DNA from 2 places in the Psychrobacter sp. BF1 genome. Region 2 is predicted to be linked to the other one. Evidence: predicted binding sites of a transcription regulator. Region 2 holds the regulator's gene; the other holds the start of a gene.
The links. The regulator PhoB, encoded in region 2, activates phosphate uptake and scavenging genes when phosphate is short. The targets are predictions, from matches to a motif close to TGTCATNAANCTGTCATAA.
Positions count from the first base shown of each region.

Region 1 (9,829 bases), on a different contig from region 2:
GCGCCCTAACCCCTTTATCATAGTTCAGTAACGTTGAAGCAAGCACTTATTTAAACATCCCTTTGAATAACTAGGAGTCCTTTATGACCGAGACCTTTAACCCACAAGCTAATACTGTATTTTGCCGTAAATATCAGCAAGATTTACCAAAAATGCCTCACCCACCCTTTCCTAATAAAAAAGGTCAAGAGCTACAACAGACTGTTTCAGACAAAGCTTGGAAAGAGTGGCTTGAGCATCAAACTATGTTGATCAACGAAAACCACTTAAGTATGATGGATCCTGAAGCTAAGAAATTCTTGACTGAGCAGCGTGATAAATATTTGGACAATCAAGATTATGAACGCCCACAAGGTTGGACGCCGGAAACCAAATAAACAGACTTATGAAGATTTAACAGCGAGCTAGCAAAGCCTCTACTTATTGGTGTTTTATAGGCAACCAAACCGCTAGTGCTCTGTGCTGCTAATATTATTTACTGCTAATAGCCGGCCTATATTAGCAATTATTAGCAGCACTGTCTTTATCGCTGTCCGCTTTACCAGCATCATCAACCGCTTGTTGCACAGTGGCAAAGTCACTATGGCGCACATCAGTGCCACTACTGATATAAATCACTAATTCGGCAATATTGCGTGCATGATCCCCAATACGTTCCAGCGCACGCAATACCCACATCAAATTGATCACTTGACTAATTTGGCTAGCATCTGCCATGACATAAGTCATCAAGGCGCGAATAGCAGACTGATATTCAAAGTCCACTTCATTGTCACTACGCATTACCTCAAAAGCGCTATCTGCCTTTAAGTATTCAAATGACCTCAGTGCATTACTGAGCATGACTCTTACTTGGTTACTCAAATGCTGGACTTCATGGTAGCAATAAGTATGGCTATTAACCTTGGCAATTTGCTGCGCCATATGGGCAATTTTTACCGCTTCATCGCCAATACGCTCTATGTCAACAACCCCTTTACTCACTGCCATCACATAACGTAAATCGCGCGCGGCTGGCTGCCGCTTAGCAACTAGTAATAATATATGCTCATCAATCTGCACTTCTAACTGATTAATGGCGCTGTCCTTCTCAACTACTTGCCGCGCTAACAACATATCACTCTCTAACAAAGCTTGCATCGCTTGCGCTACTTGATTGCTAGCCAGCATCCCCATCTCTAAAAACAAATCGGTGCTTGCGCTCAAGTCTTGGTCAAAACTTTTGGAGGTATGGGACATCTGATTAGGCATAATTATTCTCAGTAAGTGGTCTTTTTAATAAAGAATAGTATTTATGAAGAGCAGTTTTAATAAATAGCTACGTTAATAAAAGCTGTGTCGATAAAAGCTGTGTCGATAAAAGCTATTATTAACAGCAATGGTTGTCAGCGGTTAGCCATAACGGCCAGTAATATAATCTTCTGTCGCTTGTTGACTAGGATTAGTAAATATCTGATCGGTTTTGCCCATTTCGACCATATCTCCTAAGTACATATAAGCCGTGTGATCAGAAATTCGTGCCGCTTGCTGCATATTATGGGTGACGATGGCGATGGTATAATCCTGTTTTAGATCTTCTATCAAATCCTCAATAGCCCCTGTCGATATAGGGTCTAGCGCAGAAGTTGGCTCATCGAGTAACAAGACTTCAGGCTTAGTTGCCACCCCACGTGCTATACAGAGCCGTTGCTGCTGACCACCAGATAGTGACAGGCCTGAAGCTTGTAACTTGTCTTTTACTTCGTCCCATAATGCCGCTTTTCTAAGCGCCCACTCAACCCGATCTACTAGCTCAGCTTTTGACATTTTTTCGTACAGTCTTACCCCAAAGGCCACATTGTCAAAGATAGACATTGGGAATGGGGTTGGTTTTTGGAATACCATGCCAACCTTGGCACGTAGCAAATTAACATCCATTGATTTTGCTAATACATCGTGACCATCGAGATAGATTCCCCCTTCAGCGCGCATATTAGGGTACAAATCATACATGCGGTTAAAAGTACGCAGTAGCGTTGATTTACCACAGCCAGAAGGACCAATAAACGCGGTAACTTGCTTTTCTGGAATATCAATAGAGATGTCTTTTAGCGCACGAAAGCTACCGTAGTAAAAGTTAAGATCACGTATTTGAATTTTGGCAGGAGCTTGCGGTTCTACTACGGCTGCCATAATGCTAGCATTGCTACTGATTACTGGGGCAGTGTTATGCGCAGTAACGAAAGGGCGTGGCACTGCGATAGTTGGCGAAGTCTTTTTAGTAGAGCGTTTAATAGTGTCAGTCATGGTCTAGCTCCTGATTGCTAATTACTGATTCTGGATATCGATTATTAGTTATTAATTAGGGGTCATCTTCAATAAATATTATAGTAACTGCTAGTAGTTCGCTGCTGGCTAGTGCTAAAGCCATTGATTAGCACGGCTCATTGGTTGCACCAGCCAAATTAGCTATATTCTTTGCCACCTATATAGCGAGCTGCCACGTTCAAGGTCAGCACAGTAAAGGTAATAAGCAACGCTGCGGCCCAAGCAAGAGCATGCCAATTATCATAAGGACTCATAGCGAATTGATAGATAGTATTGGGCATATTACCCATCGCCTTACCCATATCCAGACTGAAATATTGGTTGTTTAAAGCGGTAAATAACAGCGGTGCAGTCTCACCAGTGATACGGGCAAAAGCCAGCAATACCCCAGTAGTTAGACCTGCCCGCGCCGCTTTCATAGTTACGCCTAATACTAACTTCCACTTCGGTGTGCCCAGCGCGTAAGCGGCTTCACGCAGTTGATTAGGCACTAATAGCAGCATACTTTCGGTAGTTCTTACTACTACTGGTATCACAATAAGTGCCAAGGCAAAAGCGCCAGCCCAGCCTGAAAAGCTATAGTTTTTGACTAATAATGCGTAGATAAATAGACCAATCACAATCGATGGCGCAGAGAGTAAAATATCATTCAAAAAACGTATAACTTGTCCCAAGCGATTACCGTGCGAGAATTCAGCTAAATAAACCCCAGCCAGCAACCCAATTGGCGCCCCAATAAACAGGCCAGAACCAGCAATCATCACTGACCCAATGATGGCGTTACGCAAGCCACCATCAGTCAACGGTGGCGGTGTATCAGCTGTGAATACTGGCATCTCAAGCAGGCCATGCATCCCTTCAACGCCTAAAGTTATCAAAATCCACGTCAGCCAAAACAGCCCAAATATCATAGCGGAAGCGGCAAACCCTAAGCCTACTTTGTTCAGCAAGCGTCGGCGACGATACAAGCCTCGATCAGTAGTGACAGCAGCAGCATTTTTGGCAGGATTAATAGTGGATAACGCTGGCATGTTGCAAGTTCCTTATTAATTGAAGCAAGTTTAAAACCAGTCTATTAAATGGTTATAAAAGTCTATTATTAATGCTTATTGTCCAGCACGCTTATCCATACCACGTAACATCAAGCGCGAAATCGATAGCACCACAAAAGTAATCATGAATAAGATTAATCCTAAATGTAACAAAGATGATAGATGCAATGGATCTGACGCCTCGGCAAACTCGTTGGCCAAGGCTGAAGTAATAGATACTCCTGACGCAAACATACTAGAGTTAATATTGAAGGTATTACCGATCAAAAAAGTTACTGCCATAGTCTCGCCTAACGCTCGCCCTAACCCTAAGATCACGCCACCGACTACCCCAGTCTTGGTATAAGGAAGGATAATCTTAAACATCACTTCCCAAGTAGTAGCGCCCATGCCATAAGCTGATTCTTTTAGCAGGGCTGGCACTACAGAAAATACGTCACGCATAGTAGCCGCAATAAAGGGAATGATCATGATGGCTAGTACTAAAGAGGCGGTAAATAAGCCAATGCCCATTGGAGCACCAATGAATAGCTTACCTATGATCGGCAGACTGCCTAAATTTTCGGTAAGCCAAGGCTGAATATTATTGCCGAAGAAGGGAGCGAATACGAATAAACCCCACATACCATAAATGATAGAGGGAATACCAGCTAGCAACTCAATGGCGATACCTAATGGCTTTTTAAGTACAGGAGGACAAAGCTCAGTTAAGAATATAGCGATACCAAAACTGACTGGTACAGCGATGACTAACGCCATAACTGAGGTAACTATCGTGCCATAGATAGGAGCTAGTGCCCCGTACTCATTAGCCACTGGATCCCAGTTATTACTAGTATAAAAGTCTAGTCCAAACGCTTGCATACTCGGCCAAGCGCCAATAATTAACGATAGTAAAATCGCTCCTAAGCTAGCTAGTACAAACAGTGCCGCCGCTTTAGTAGTATTAACAAATATCGCATCTAAACGCTTTTGTTTATTCAATTGCGTTTGCAAGTTAGACCCTGCCATAACTGCCCCAATAATCGCTGTGATAGATGATGTGGTTTTTATTGTGTTTTAATTATTATATTTATTATTATAAATGTCGCCTTAAGCACCATTTAGCAACAAACAGCGCTACTTATACTTGAGTTATAGCTGAGCAAAAGTATTTGATCAGCTATGACTATCAGCTAAGACTAGTATCCAAGCTTAGGGGGCAGTGTAGACAGGCTTACCATCAGTACCGACTACTTGTTTCCAGCTATCTTTAAACAAGGCCACAGCTTTGTCAGAGAATGGTACATAGTCAAGCTCAGTTGCTGCAGCATCACCTTGGTCATACGCCCAGTTAAAGAAGTTCAGCACGCCGGCCACTTGCTTAGCATCCTTTGGCTGCTTATGTACCAAGATAAAAGTAGCAGCTGCTATTGGCCAAGCTTCAGCAGTTTCAGAGTTGGTTATCACTTTATAAAAACCTGCTTGCTGTGACCAATCGATATCCCCTGCTGCTGCAAAGCTTGCCGATGAAGGCTGCACTACATTACCGGCTGCATTTTTAAGCGCTACATGAGCCATGTTATTTTGCTTAGCGTAGGCATATTCAACGTAACCGATAGAGTTAGCCATACGACTCACATAACTGGCAACGCCTTCATTACCTTTGCCGGCAGCGCCGCGATCAGAGGTTGGCCATTTGACAGTCTTATCGACACCAACACTACTCTGCCACTCTGGCGATACTTTGGCTAAATAATCAGTAAAGTTAAAAGTCGTGCCCGAGCCATCTGAGCGAAATACGGTAGTAATTGGGCTATCGGGTAATTTTAAATCTGGATTTAATTGCACGATGGCAGGGTCATTCCATTTATTAATCTTGCCTAAATAGATATCAGCCAATACTTTGCCATCTAGCTTGAGCGCGCCCGGCTCAATACCTTTAATATTGACTACTGGTACTACGCCACCGATGACCATCGGAAACTGAATCAACCCTGCTGCTTCCAATTCTTCTGGCGTCAATGGGGCATCTGATGCACCAAAATCAACAGTGCCAGCAGTAATTTGCTTGATACCACCTGATGAACCAATAGACTGATAATTGACTTGTCCGCCTGTAGCACCGTTATAGTCGGCTGACCACTTGGCATAGATAGGCTGTGGAAATGAGGCGCCAGCGCCAGTGATGCTCATGGATATGTTATCGTTTACTGCTGCTGGCTTAGTTTCGCTGCCAGTCTTTTCAGTAGTAGTAACCGCTGCGCTGTCTTTGGCTGATTCAACGCTATCGGTTGATTTATTACAGGCGGTAAGCATCAAGGTACAACTAACTGCTATTGCCAATACTGAATAACGCATGTGATGCTCCTAAAGTTTGACCAATAAAATAAATAATGACTGTTGATGTCGAATGATGTGAACTATTGATGTGAGCTAGTTTGCCAAGCTTTAATGACAGTTCGATGACGGTTTTATGACAGTTCAATGACAATGTAAGCAGATATAAACAGGATAGTAGTTTGAAAGCATTGCAGGGTAGTTAGTCCTATTTGGAGTTATTGCAGGGTAGTTAGTCCTAGTAGTTGGCAGCCTCTACTTGGTTTGACTCTAGGATTGCTAAAGCGGGTTAGAAAATTTATAGCAATCGCTCTGTGCTATCAATCACTGTGCTCAATACTCAAAGGATTGCAGCTCAAAAGCTTTGCTGGGGAGCTGAAATTTATTAATATTAGTGATATGAACAAATAGCATTAGCCGTTAAGGGAGAAGTTTGCTAGTATCGAGGTGATTTACAACACTGACAGACTCGGGGTGCGGTGTAGTTGACTGGATAATAAGCCGTCATGCTACATTCGCTGAGAGATCACCCGCCGAACCTGATGCGGTTAGTACCGACGCAGGGAAGTCTCAAGCTTATGTTATACATACAAAGGGCACGCAGAAATGCCTGTTTATTATCAGCCTACTGCTCAGTTATAGAATACTGATGCTGTAGAGCTGTGGTTAATAATCAGTAGTGTCCACCAATCCTTTTTAGCTTATCCGCTATTAATAGCGGTGATGGCGTGATTTTCAAAATTGTGATTGAATTTGTTGCTATGACCAATGCTTACTCCGCAGCTACTGGCGGTGTTGCCTTTTCTTTTAGACAACATCCTAGGACAGCATATGACCATCTCAACACCTACTTCAAGCCTTGGCTCAAAAGCCACTCCAAACATCAATACACCTAGCGCCAGCACTTACCTAGCAAATGCAGCCAGCTCAACTAACTCCGGTTCAGAGCAAAAATCAAATAAAAAAGCCGATGCTTTTAAAACACCTGCCCATCGCAGCGCGGCTGATGCTCGTTTTGAAGAAGATGCTCGCGACTTGCATCGTATCCTACCCGCCTCGCATAAAGTCTATATCGAAGGCTCAAGACCTGACATCCAAGTGCCAATGCGTCAAATCAGTTTGGCAAATACTCCAGTAGAAGGCATTCCTGAGAGTGATTGGCAGCAGAACCCAGCGTTTTATGTCTATGATACTTCTGGCGTCTATACCGATCCCAATGTACAAATCGACTTGACTCGTGGTCTGCCTAAATTGCGTCAAGGCTGGATAAATGAACGTGCTGATAGCGAACAACTCAGTGGTTTATCTAGCTCATACGGACTAGCGCGCGCACGCGATATCAGCACTGCTAACTTAAGATTCGCTTATATCGATAAGCCACGCCGTGCTAAGACTGGCGCTGACCACAGCGGCAACATCACTCAGATGCACTACGCTCGCCGCGGTATCATTACTCCTGAAATGGAATACATCGCTATTCGTGAAACCCAAAAGCAGCACGAGCTAACCGATATGCGCCAACATGACGGCGAAAGTTTCGGTGCTAATACTCCTACGATTATCACCCCAGAGTTTGTCCGCAGTGAAGTAGCCGCTGGTCGCGCCATTATTCCTAATAATATTAACCACCCTGAATCTGAACCGATGATTATCGGACGCAATTTTTTGGTTAAGATCAATGCCAATATCGGTAACTCAGCATTAGGCTCTTCAATCGATGAAGAAGTGTCAAAGATGACTTGGGCGACGCGTTGGGGCGCAGATACCATCATGGATTTATCAACTGGTAATCACATTCACGAAACTCGTGAATGGTTGATTCGTAACTCACCGGTGCCTATTGGTACTGTACCTATTTATCAGGCACTAGAAAAAGTCGATGGTGTCGCTGAAGATTTAACGTGGGAGATATTCCGCGATACTCTAATTGAGCAAGCCGAACAAGGCGTCGACTATTTTACTATCCATGCTGGGGTGCTACTGGAATATGTACCGCTAACTGCTGGACGCTTGACTGGTATCGTCTCACGTGGTGGCTCCATCATGGCCCAGTGGTGCATAGCCCATCAAAAACAGAATTTTTTATATACCCATTTTGCAGACATATGCGAAATTATGAAGCAGTATGATGTGGCCTTTAGTTTGGGTGATGGCTTGCGCCCTGGCTGTCTACAAGACGCTAATGATGCGGCACAATTTGGTGAACTGCGTACCCTTGGTGAAGTCACTAAAATCGCTTGGGAGCATGATGTGCAAGTGATGGTAGAAGGTCCAGGCCACGTAGCAATGAACCGTATTAAAGAGAACATGGATTTACAACTTGAGCTCTGTGCTGATGCCCCATTCTACACTTTAGGGCCTTTGACCACGGATATCGCACCGGGTTATGACCATATTACTAGTGCTATCGGGGCGGCGATGATCGGCTGGTTTGGTACCGCTATGCTATGTTATGTGACGCCAAAAGAGCACTTAGGCTTGCCTAATAAGAAGGATGTTAAAGACGGCATTATCACTTATAAGATTGCTGCTCATGCCGCTGACTTGGCCAAAGGTCATCCCGGTGCACAAGCACGTGACAATGCCTTATCAAAAGCCCGCTTTGAGTTCCGCTGGGACGACCAGTTCAATCTAGCACTCGATCCCGATACTGCCCGTGAGTTCCATGATGAAACCTTACCGAAAGACGCACATAAGTCTGCACACTTTTGCTCGATGTGCGGGCCAAAATTCTGTTCGATGAAAATTACGCAAAACGTGCGGGAGTATGCAGCTGGTTTGCAAAGTAAAAAATCCTAATATTTTTTTAGAAAATACTTAGCTAGTCACTAAAATTTATTTCATTATGGAAAAAGCCCTGCTCTTTAACTAACAGGGCTTTTTGTGTTTTTAATGATTAATTAATACCATAATGGCAAAATAAATTATCCTCTAATACTAGGCTATCAGTAGTATCAAAGCTGTCAATGAGCAGGCTTCAAAGTTAGATAACATCGTAACAAACGTATAATCATAAAACACTAAATAGTAGGCTTTAAACGCCTTTTATGGAATATGAACATTTGTGTAATCAAACGTAGACAAAAAAATATTCTATTGTAATATATCTTTATATAATTAATAAAATGTTACATAACTGTCAACTATTTCTTAAGGTCTTCGTATGAATCATATTTACCGTGTAGTCTTTAATCATTCTCTAGGTGTATATCAATGCGTATCTGAGCTTGCTAAATCTCGTGGCAAATCCTCAGGCAAATCTCAAGTTGCTACTAAGCTTATCCTCGCTCCCCTAACTGTAGCGATGCTTGGTTTATCAGGGACGGCAATGGCAGTTACCTATGATGATGGTAAAGTTCACGTAATTGATGATAACCCTTATGTTATTTCAGAAGACGTGATTGTTAGCGGTAAAGGTACTGAAATAGAAGCCAAATTTCCAACGATTGTAGGTAAAGATGGCAACGGCAAATTAACCCTAGTTGATAATGGGACTTTAGACACATTTACACTTACTATTGGCCAAAACGAAGGCGCGAATGGTGATGTTTTAATTAAAAATAAATCTCGGCTTTATCTTGATAATACGTTGACCGTTGGCGATGCTGGTAAAGGTTTGTTCACATTAAAAAATGATGACCCGAATGCAGAACCAGGAGGTACGGGTACCCTTCTCATTTACAAAGACGCTTATATAGGTAATAAGAGTACGGGTGATGGTAAAGTTGTGATTGATGGCGAAGGAGCTGATGTAAGTCTTAGACAAAACCTATATGTTGGAAATGAAGGTACTGGAAATTTCACTGTCAAAAATATAGGCGCAGTGAATATTAAAGAAGCCCTTATCGTAGGTAGTAAATCAGGTAGCAAAAATAACCTAGTTGAAGTGTCAACACCAAGCAGGAGTGGACCCCATTCATTTATTTCTGCAGGCAGAGTTATAATAGGTGATGCAGGTGAAGGTGCTGTACAAATCTCTACTTCTGGTAGTGTCAGTTCCAAGACTGATTTTATCGTCGCTAATCAAACTGGTAGCTCAGGGAGTCTTAACTTAGATAATGGCTCAGTATCTTCTAAAGATGATTTTATTCTCGCTAATGGCGATGGTACGGTCGCCAACGCTACTTTGAGCGCAGATTCAAGTTTGCGGT
Region 1 covers NZ_JAGYWV010000002.1:451,372-461,200, forward strand. The annotation lists gene KZA12_RS04800 (oxidative damage protection protein) at 84-377, shown strand; gene phoU (phosphate signaling complex protein PhoU) at 499-1,251, opposite strand; gene pstB (phosphate ABC transporter ATP-binding protein PstB) at 1,393-2,172, opposite strand; gene pstA (phosphate ABC transporter permease PstA) at 2,445-3,338, opposite strand; gene pstC (phosphate ABC transporter permease subunit PstC) at 3,414-4,370, opposite strand; gene pstS (phosphate ABC transporter substrate-binding protein PstS) at 4,554-5,699, opposite strand; TPP riboswitch at 6,139-6,261, shown strand; gene thiC (phosphomethylpyrimidine synthase ThiC) at 6,510-8,477, shown strand; partial or broken gene KZA12_RS04835 (ESPR-type extended signal peptide-containing protein) at 8,842-9,829, shown strand, end outside.
Region 1: pstS (phosphate ABC transporter substrate-binding protein PstS) is a predicted target of PhoB. The motif match lies at 5,813-5,831, and genes of this name have one in related genera.

Region 2 (9,829 bases):
TAAGTGTCTATGTGCAAATGAATAGTATGACCGTATTCTTGGTTATAAGCCTGCGCATCATCATAAACTTGGGTAAGCAGCTTAGTCATATCGATGTATTCAAGCTGATGAGTCTCTTCAATTTCAATTTTAGACAACAGTAATAAATCATTAATGATTCTATTCATTCGAGTGGTTTGCTGAGTCATCAACTCAAAACCGCGCCGCCACTGCGGAGTCATGTCTTCTTGCTCAGAAAAGTTTTCTAGATAACCCATCAGCACGGTCAAAGGTGTACGCAGTTCATGAGAGACATTACCGACAAAATCGCGGCGCATTTGTTCTAGATGATGCAAGCGAGTTTCATCGTAGATAATTAACAGCTTGTTATCGCCAAAACGGGTGATTTCACATCTAAGATAACGCTTAGGATCTCGCCATGATGCCATGTGCACACCATGATTAGAGGTCTCCCCACTTATAGATATGGCTTGATAGTAATCTCGAAACTCAGGCCCCTTGATAAAATCAAAAATACAGTTACCTTTATCACCAGCTTGCAATAGCAATAGCGTTTGCGCTGCCTGATTCCACCATTCCAAGCCATCATTATGATCAAGTAATACTACGGCATCTTGTAATGCTCGCAACGAGCTTCTTATTTTTTCGAGCTGACCTATCGCCTGTTGCTGGTCAATTTGATTTTGCTCATGTTGTTGCTCATTTTCAGTGACAGGCGTTGTGGTTATAGCGGGTATCATAGGTTTGTCCATCATTTTATAAGCAGCTGCATTACCGTTATTTTTATAGTAAATCTAGTCTGCCTGCAATAAGCTAGAGAATCGATAGCCAGTACCGCGAACCGTCTGAATCAATCTGTCACAGTCATACGGCTGTAGAAGCTTACGCAAACGGCGAATATGCACATCGATAGTACGATCTTCAATATAAACATTACCACCCCAAACTTGATCTAACAGTTGAGTACGAGTATATGCACGCTCAGGATGAGTCATAAAAAATGCTAGTAGCCGATATTCTGTTGGGCCAATATCAATAACCTTACCCTCAGTCGTTAGACGCTGGCTTTTAGTATCAAGGCTGAGCTTACCAATGTCGATAGGTTTATCAGCACTCAAGCTACTACTACGACGTAGTACGGCTTTGATTCTCGATACCAGTTCGCGGGTTGAGAATGGTTTAGTAATATAGTCATCAGCACCAGCATCTAAGCCATGGACTTTATTGTTTTCCTCGCCTCTGGCAGTCAGCATAATCACCGGAATCTCCGCATACATTTGATCTTTTTTGAGCATGCGACAAAAATCAATACCGTTTTTATCACCAGGTAACATCCAGTCTAGCAAAATCAATGCTGGACGGTGATCGACGACTTGTTGGTGCGCCTCTGAGATATTAGCGGCTTGCAAGCAATCGAACCCAGCCATCTCTAGCGTCATTACGATCATCTCACTAATCGCTGGCTCATCTTCAACGATCAAAATCCGCTCATTTTGCATACTATGACCTTATATTGGTAACAGTTTCAATAGTGATAGTAGCTTAACTTACTATGGGCTAAGTCTGTATCAGCTATTGGTTGATTAGTTTTTATTAGTTTTTATTGGTTTTTTATTAGCCTACTATTAAAGCCTTTAATTATGACTACTTGATGACAAGCACTGCTATTAAGATATGGCGCAAGTTATCAATATAGAGCTTATTGAAGCGATAACTTTAGCTTTATTAAACCTCAAGTAAGAAGCTCAAAGGCCCATCGTTGATACTTTCAACCTGCATATTTGCGCCGAATTCACCGCTAGCAACGATCGAATATTGACTCTGCGCATAGGCTATCATCTCTGCGAACAACACTTGCGCTGCATCAGGAGACATTGCCGGACCAAAGTCAGGCCGACGCCCATTATTAGTATTGGCCATTAAGGTAAATTGCGAGACTAATAATAAGCCACCACCAACTTGTTGTAGATTTTGGTCCAATTTACCTAGCTTAGTGGGGTCTATAGTATTGTCAAAAATACGATAAGTCAGGATTTTATCGACTAAGCGCTGCATGCTTTGTTTATCATCGTCGTGACCAAGACCGATATAAGCCAAGATTCCCTGCTCGATAGCGCCTATGCTGTGTCCATCAACTCTGACATTAGCATGCTTAACACGCTGAATAAGTGCTTTCATTAAATTTTTCCTTAACCAATTATAAGCATATCAATGCCCCTCACCATGATAAAATACGCCACAATATTATTATATTTTACTATTGTTTACTAAAGCGCTTAACAACACCCTCTTTATCAAATACTTTATTCAAAAAATCATCTTGGTAGCCTGTTATGACTCTATTTACTACTATTCAACAGTTTGTTCCGCAGCAGAAGCTCAGTCGCGTTGCTGGTCGCTTAGCCGCTAGTCGTCATCCGCTAGTTAAGCGGGCTTTTATTCGCAGCTTTGCAAAAGTTTATGGCGTCAGCTTAAAAGAGTATGAGCGCCAAAGCTTTAACGCCTACGAGAGCTTTAATGATTTTTTTACTCGTGAGCTCAAAGACGATGCCCGTACTATCGATGCGACTGTCAATGGTATCGTTAGTCCTGCTGACGGCGTTATATCGCAGTTGGGACAGATAGAAGATAGCAAATTATTGCAAGCTAAAGGCAGCTATTACGATATCGGCCAATTGCTAGCTAATAAAGACGACGGTGATTATTTTGCTGAGGGGAGCTTTGCTACGGTTTATCTAGCTCCTAGCAACTATCATCGGGTACATATGCCGTTTGCTGGTACTCTAACCACCACTCGCTACGTACCTGGAACTTTATTTTCGGTCAATAATAGCACAGCCGCTAACATGCCGGATCTGTTTGCACGTAATGAGCGTTTGGTTTGCATCTTCGATACTGAGTATGGCAAAGCTGCGGTAGTGATGGTTGGAGCCATGATCGTCGCTGGTATCGAAACCGTAGCAACTGGTCGCATCACCCGTAGCAAAGATATCCAACTACAGCAGCATGATATGCCGTTAGCCAAAGGTGCTGAGCTTGGGCGTTTTTACTTAGGCTCAACCGCTATCGTTATTCTGCCAAAAGCCGCTAAAGCGGATTGGCAACAGGGCATGAGTGCTAATACTACAGTTGAAATGGGACAGCTATTAGGCTTAGCAAACGCTGAATAAGACTTTGCTAGTAAAGCGCATAGCATGATGTAAACGGTTGCTGATACTATCTCATAAAAACAGCCGCTAGCGTTAATTCGTTAGCGGCTGCTTTTTAATAGCACTAAGAGATAAATATTAATGCGGCAATACTGAGGGTATTAATAACGGAAATGGCCTTTGATTGGATAAGTAAAAAGGATGTTTTCCTCTTGAGTACCACGACCGATGTTATGGATAATTAGCGGCGTACCGTCAGCAGCTAGCTTGTCTGAAACTATGCCGATATGTGGCAGATTACTAGTAGGTAGTCGCCAAGAAACAATATCACCCGCTAAAAACCCTGCCTTATCGGTTACTGATAACGGCTGTCCATGACGAGTAAAATACGTCTCTAAATTAGGCACACGGCGATGGTCAATATTTTTATCAGTTGATTTTAGACCCCAAGTGTTAGGATAAGCAGAAAAATTCGCTTTCATATCGACGTTAACAAGCTGTTGCAGATCAATATTTTGCAGACGGTAAGCTCGTACTACCACATCAGTACAGACCCCAGTATCTTGTGCTACATCGCCACGTGGGAAATCAAGCTTGCGATAAGTCGGGTCGTAACTGACAGTGACACCGATTTGCTTCTTGGCATCTGCTGCCAGCTTGTTACCGCTACTGACAGAGCTAGCAGCAGAGACTGGCGCGGTTATAGCAACTGATAATATCAGTATCAAGAAACTATTTAGACCATACTGCTTTACTCTACCGATTGGCTCTACCTTATCGATTAAAAATCAACTTATTATTAAGTAAGCCTATTATTTGATTAAATTACTAATAGTTTTGAATGCTGGGTCAGCACTACTACGGCACAGCTCAAACAGCACGGTTTCTACAGTAGTAATAACCCCACCAGCACGGCGAATACGGCGAATGGCTTGCTTTTTGTCATAGGGAAAACGTGAGCCTACAGCATCGCCAATAATCACCGGTTGCATGCCGTTATCGAGTAGATCAAGAGCCGTTTGCAGCACACAAACATGAGTCTCAACGCCCATTAATAACACGATGCTACGATTTTGCTGCGCCAAATGATTCCATGAATCATCGTTGTCACAAGCACTAAAAGTAAGTTTTTCAAAGCCTTTTTTATTATTCTCGTTCAGCAGCTCTTTTATCTCAGGCAAAGTCTCGCCTAAACCTTTTTTATATTGCTCATTGAGCATAATAGGAATATCAAGTGCTTGTAGACCTTGAATTAAAGTAGAGATTTTTTTGACGATATTTTCATGGTCATTGATATGTGGGGTTAGGCGTTCCTGTACGTCAATAATCATCGCTTGCGTGTTCTCACGGGCAATGCGGTAAGTACGATCCGTTATCATAGTAGCCATAGTACACTCCTTGTAGATCTGCGGCAGGGGGCAACAGATTCCGTTATTTTTATAAGATAATATATTTTTATAAGATAATGCACTTTTATAAAACTATAGTAATTATTGCCATTATAGTTATAAAAGTCTTTCTTATTTAGTCATATTTTGTTGAGGTCGTCAATGAGGATAATCTCTAGTAACAACTTATCATCTATTACTGGGTTATAACTATTTTTTACCTATACTTTCCATTGATGAATTGGGTAAGCATTTTTGACCATAATAGCGGCGCTACTTGCTGCAACTTTGAATGAGCTAATCGATATCAGCTTTTTTCCCTCAAGCCCCTTTAATGCACTACAGACAAAAAAACGCCTCCAACATTAAGTTAGAGGCGCTCTTTTTACAAGATATTAGCGTAAATTAGTAAATAAATATCAGCTTAATTGAACCATACTAATATTTAGACGTTCGATATTAATTAAACCCGCTCAATAATAGTAGCGATGCCTTGACCAAGACCGATACACATAGTCGCTAGACCGATTTCAGTATCCATCTGCTCCATAGCATTTAGCAGAGTCACGGTGATACGTGCGCCTGAACAGCCGAGTGGATGACCTAAAGCAATCGCTCCACCATTGATGTTGATGATGTCTTGCTTGTCGGTCAAACCCATAGATTTGATAACCGCTAAGCTCTGCGCTGCAAAAGCTTCGTTTAGCTCAATGGTTTGGATATCGTCAAGGCTTAAGCCCGCACGTTTTAAGGCTTTTTGGGTCGCTGGTACTGGACCATAACCCATAATAGCGGCATCACAACCAGCGATAGCCATACTACGAATACGAGCACGGGGCTTCAGACCTAAATCTTTGGCTTTTTGTGCGCTCATAACCAACATAGCGGAGGCCCCATCTGATAGTGCTGATGAAGTCGCTGCGGTTACTGTACCCCCTTTAGGATCAAAGGCTGGACGTAGCTTTTGCATTTGCTCCATCGTCGCATCGGGACGAATCACTTCATCTACAGTACAAAGTTGCAGGCGACCTGCTTCGTCATGACCTTCGATACCGATGATTTCATTTTTGAAACGACCTTCAGTCGTCGCTTCCCACGCACGGCGATGTGACTCTAGACCGAAAGCGTCTTGCTCTTCACGAGTAATACCGTTCATGCGGCCCAGCATTTCAGCGGTCAAACCCATCATGTTAGAGGCCTTGGCATAGTGCTTCGAGGCCGCTGGGTTTAAATCAACGCCATGCATCATGCCTACGTGACCCATGTGCTCAACACCACCGATAATAAAAGTGTCGCCTTGATTGGTCATGATTTGCGCAGCCGCAGTATGCAATGCTTGCATAGAAGAGCCACAAAGACGGTTAACGGTTTGGCCGCCAGTAGTCTTTGGAATATCAGCCAATAGACCGATATTGCGACCGATATTCAGCCCTTGCTCTAAGGTTTGATTGACACAACCCCAGATAATATCTTCAATATCATTAGGATCGAATTGGTTACGCAGAACTAAAGCGCGAACTAGCTCCGCTGATAAGCTATCGGCACGCACGTGACGGAACATACCATTTTTCGTTTTACCCATTGCTGAGCGTACGCCATCTACGATGACCACATCATTTGGACTTAAAGTTGTCATACTATCTTCCTTTTAAATTTTTATTGTCAGTAACGGTTGCGCTGTAGATGAACTTTCACTGCTAATAACTTAATAATAGCTTGATAGCAGGTTAATAATTATCAACAAAACTGCGTTCAACCAGCGCTTTGGTTACTTATCCTAATAGTGTGTGCTCATTATGCAGTAGCGTAAAAGGTCTCGCCTGCTGCTGCCATATCACGAATCTTTTGTGGGGCTTCATAAGCTTTGCCAAGGTATGCGTATTTTTCACACAATGCCAAGTAGTTATCTAGGCCCATCTGGTCGATATAACGACAAGGTCCACCACGGAACGGTGGGAAACCAACGCCCATAATCATTGCCATATCGGCCTCGCTTGGCGTGCTGACGATGTTATCTTCTAAGCAACGTACCGTCTCATTGCAAAAAGCCAGCATAGTACGATCAATAATCGCTTGATCATCAAAAGTTTGCTTTTCGCTATCAGTAGTCGCTTTTAACAGCTCATAAGTAGCTTCATCGGCAGTCTTTTGAGGCTTGCCACGTTTGTCCATGGCGTACTTGTAGAAGCCAACACCGTTCTTCTGACCTAAGCGCTTATTATCATAAAGATGCTCAATTGCGCCTTTATAATCAGCCTTCATACGATCAGGATAGCCTTCTGCCATCACTTCTGCGCCATGAACACCTGTATCCAAACCGACCACATCGATTAAGTATGCAGGACCCATAGGCCAGCCGAATTTTTCCATAACTTTATCGACATTGACGAAATCAGCGCCTTGCTTAAGCAATAAATCAAATGCTCCGAAGTATGGGAACAGTACACGGTTAACTAAGAAACCTGGGCAATCATTAACGACAACGGGTACTTTGCCCATCTTACTAGCTAGTGCCACTGTAGTAGCGATCGCTTGCTCTGATGATTTCTTGCCACGGATAACTTCGACCAAAGGCATACGATGTACTGGGTTAAAGAAATGCATACCAACGAAGTTCTCTGGACGTGCCAGCGCTTCTGCTAAAAAGGTAATAGAAATTGTTGAAGTGTTTGACGCTAGGATACAGTCGTCTTTTACTAAGCCTTCGACCTCTTTTAGTACCGCACGCTTGACGTTTGGATTTTCTACTACGGCTTCGATAACGATATCAGTCTCAGCAAAATCACCATAGTTAAGCGTTGGACGGATACGGCTCAAAGTTGTGCCCATTTCAGTAGCCGTCATTTTGCCACGGTCAACCATCTTACCTAGTAGCTTACTTGCTTCACCCATACCCAAATCTAGCTGCTCAGATTTGATATCTTTCATGATAATAGGCAAGCCTTTGCTAGCCGCTTGATAGGCAATACCGCCACCCATAATGCCTGCGCCTAACACGGCTGCTTCATCAATCTCATGCGCTTGCTTGCTGTGTTGCTTAGCCAGCTTTTTGACCAGTTGATCGCTTAAGAACAGACCTACTAAGCTCTCAGCTTGCGGGGTCTTAGCAGCTTTAGCAAAACCTGCTGCTTCTACTGCAATAGCTTCATCACGCGATAAGTTAACGTGCTTCTCAATAGCTTCAATTGCTAATGCTGGTGCTGGATACTGCTTAGGATTGGCTTTGGCAAAGATCATGGCTTTAGCACTGCTAAACGCCATCGCTTGCTCGAGGGCATTGAGCTTAACTGGATTTAGCTTTTCATAGCGACGTGCTTGCCAATCAAGCTCACCTGAGATACATTTTTTCACTAAATCAATAGCAGCATCTTGTAAGTCATCAGCCGCTACAGTCGCATCAACTAAGCCTAATTTTAGCGCGTCTAGGGCTTTTTTAGGGGTTCCAGTAGCGATCAATTCAAGTGCGTTATCAATACCGATGATACGCGTACTACGTACAGTACCTCCGAAGCCTGGGAAGATGCCCAGTTGCGTTTCAGGCAAACCAATAATGGCTTTTTCGCTCATGACCCGATATTCACAAACTAGCGTCATCTCACAGCCACCACCAAGTGCGGCACCATTGATGGCCGCTACTTTTGGGAATGGTAAATCTTCAAAGCGATTAAAATCCTTATTAATACTAATAACCCAGTCTTTAATACTTTCTTCTGATTGCTTAAATGATGCCACAAACTCAGTAATATCTGCGCCAGCGATAAACACGCCTTTACCTGAAGTTACGATTAATCCCTTAATATCACTGGCTTTTTCTAAAGCAGTTACTGCTTCACCAAATTGCTTATTGGTTTCAGCATCAAATTTATTTACGCTCTCATTTTCGGCGTTGTAATGCATGTTGGCGATGCCGTCATCTAGCATGCTTACCGTGATGCGATTTCCTTGGTATACCATTTGAAACTCCTTGCCATGTATTAAAAAGCTATTGGTTAAACAGCTATGTTTTATAGAGCCACCTAATAAAATCTGGCTGTTAGTTAACAAGCAACAGCACAGTATTATTGGTAGTCTGAGTAATAGCATTGCTTACCTACAAGCTTGGTAACTTGCAGGAATAGGCAATGCTGATATCTTTATTACTTAGCGTCTATTGATATTGCGCTTCGTTGTTGGCTAAAACTATTAACTGATCTTCTATATTTAAATATCTTTCGTTTAAATTTTTCTGGTTTAAATCATCAGTTAGATCATGGGACTTTTTTAACGTTAATTAGTGTAGGGGATTATGCCCCTCACTGTCACAAGCTAAAACCATACTCGCAAGTCATTATTAAGTCGCTGCTAAGTCGAGAGCGACCCGTTAGTTTAGTAATCCCACCTTTCAATAGCAGTCGGCATCGACGGACTATTGTCAGTGAATCTTGCCCAAATAAACTGCTTCTACTACCCTATAACAACACATTCGTCAGACAAGTTAAATCGTCCAAACGTAACTAACCCTAGCAAAAAATTCTTCTTAGCCTAGCCATAAGATAGCCAAAGGGAATAGAGGTTTATGAAGCCATCGATAAAGGTGTGAATGAAAGCTATATAAGGGCTGCTGGCTAACATGCTACACTAAGGTTATTTTTATTCTTCACCTTTTTATGAGTTGGATTATGACTGCCCCTATTGCTCCACGTTTCATCCCCTTCGTCTCTTTTAAGCAGCTGCACAGCTCGCTGCGTAGCCAGTTAGCGCAAGATATTGGGTCGCTATTTAACTACGCCCAATTACCAAGTCCCCTCAATGAGGCCTGTCGCTACGTGATGACTGGCCAAGGTAAGTTAGTAAGACCATTATTGGTAGCTAGTAGTTTTGCTGCTATTGATGCGCTTAATAACCTTAACACTAGTAATAACAGTGACATCAATCAAGCTATCTTTGCTGACTCGTTAGTGACTAACCAGCAGTTTTTTGATCCTATTTTAGACTCGGTTTTAGACCCTTCTTTGGAGCCGCTACTGACTAGTGAAGTACATTATGATATGTGTCGGCGTGCGGCGTTGGCCGTAGAGCTGCTGCATACTTACTCTTTAGTACACGATGATTTACCTTGTATGGATGATGATGCTCTACGTCGCGGACAGCCTACTTGTCATATTGTATTTAATGAGGCAAGCGCACTATTAGCCGGGGATGTCCTGCAAACCTTGGCTTTTGAAGTGTTGACGGCTGAGATGCCGACTTTTGCCCCTTTTGATGCCAACATAGCTAGTGCCTTATTGGCGATATTTGCTCCTCGTGCACGGC
Region 2 covers NZ_JAGYWV010000013.1:36,990-46,818, forward strand. The annotation lists gene phoR (phosphate regulon sensor histidine kinase PhoR) at 1-740, opposite strand, end outside; gene phoB (phosphate regulon transcriptional regulator PhoB) at 795-1,499, opposite strand; gene dtd (D-aminoacyl-tRNA deacylase) at 1,726-2,178, opposite strand; gene asd (archaetidylserine decarboxylase) at 2,334-3,170, shown strand; gene KZA12_RS12860 (DUF1287 domain-containing protein) at 3,311-3,877, opposite strand; gene KZA12_RS12865 (isochorismatase family protein) at 3,962-4,537, opposite strand; gene fadA (acetyl-CoA C-acyltransferase FadA) at 5,001-6,173, opposite strand; gene fadB (fatty acid oxidation complex subunit alpha FadB) at 6,332-8,491, opposite strand; gene KZA12_RS12880 (polyprenyl synthetase family protein) at 9,184-9,829, shown strand, end outside.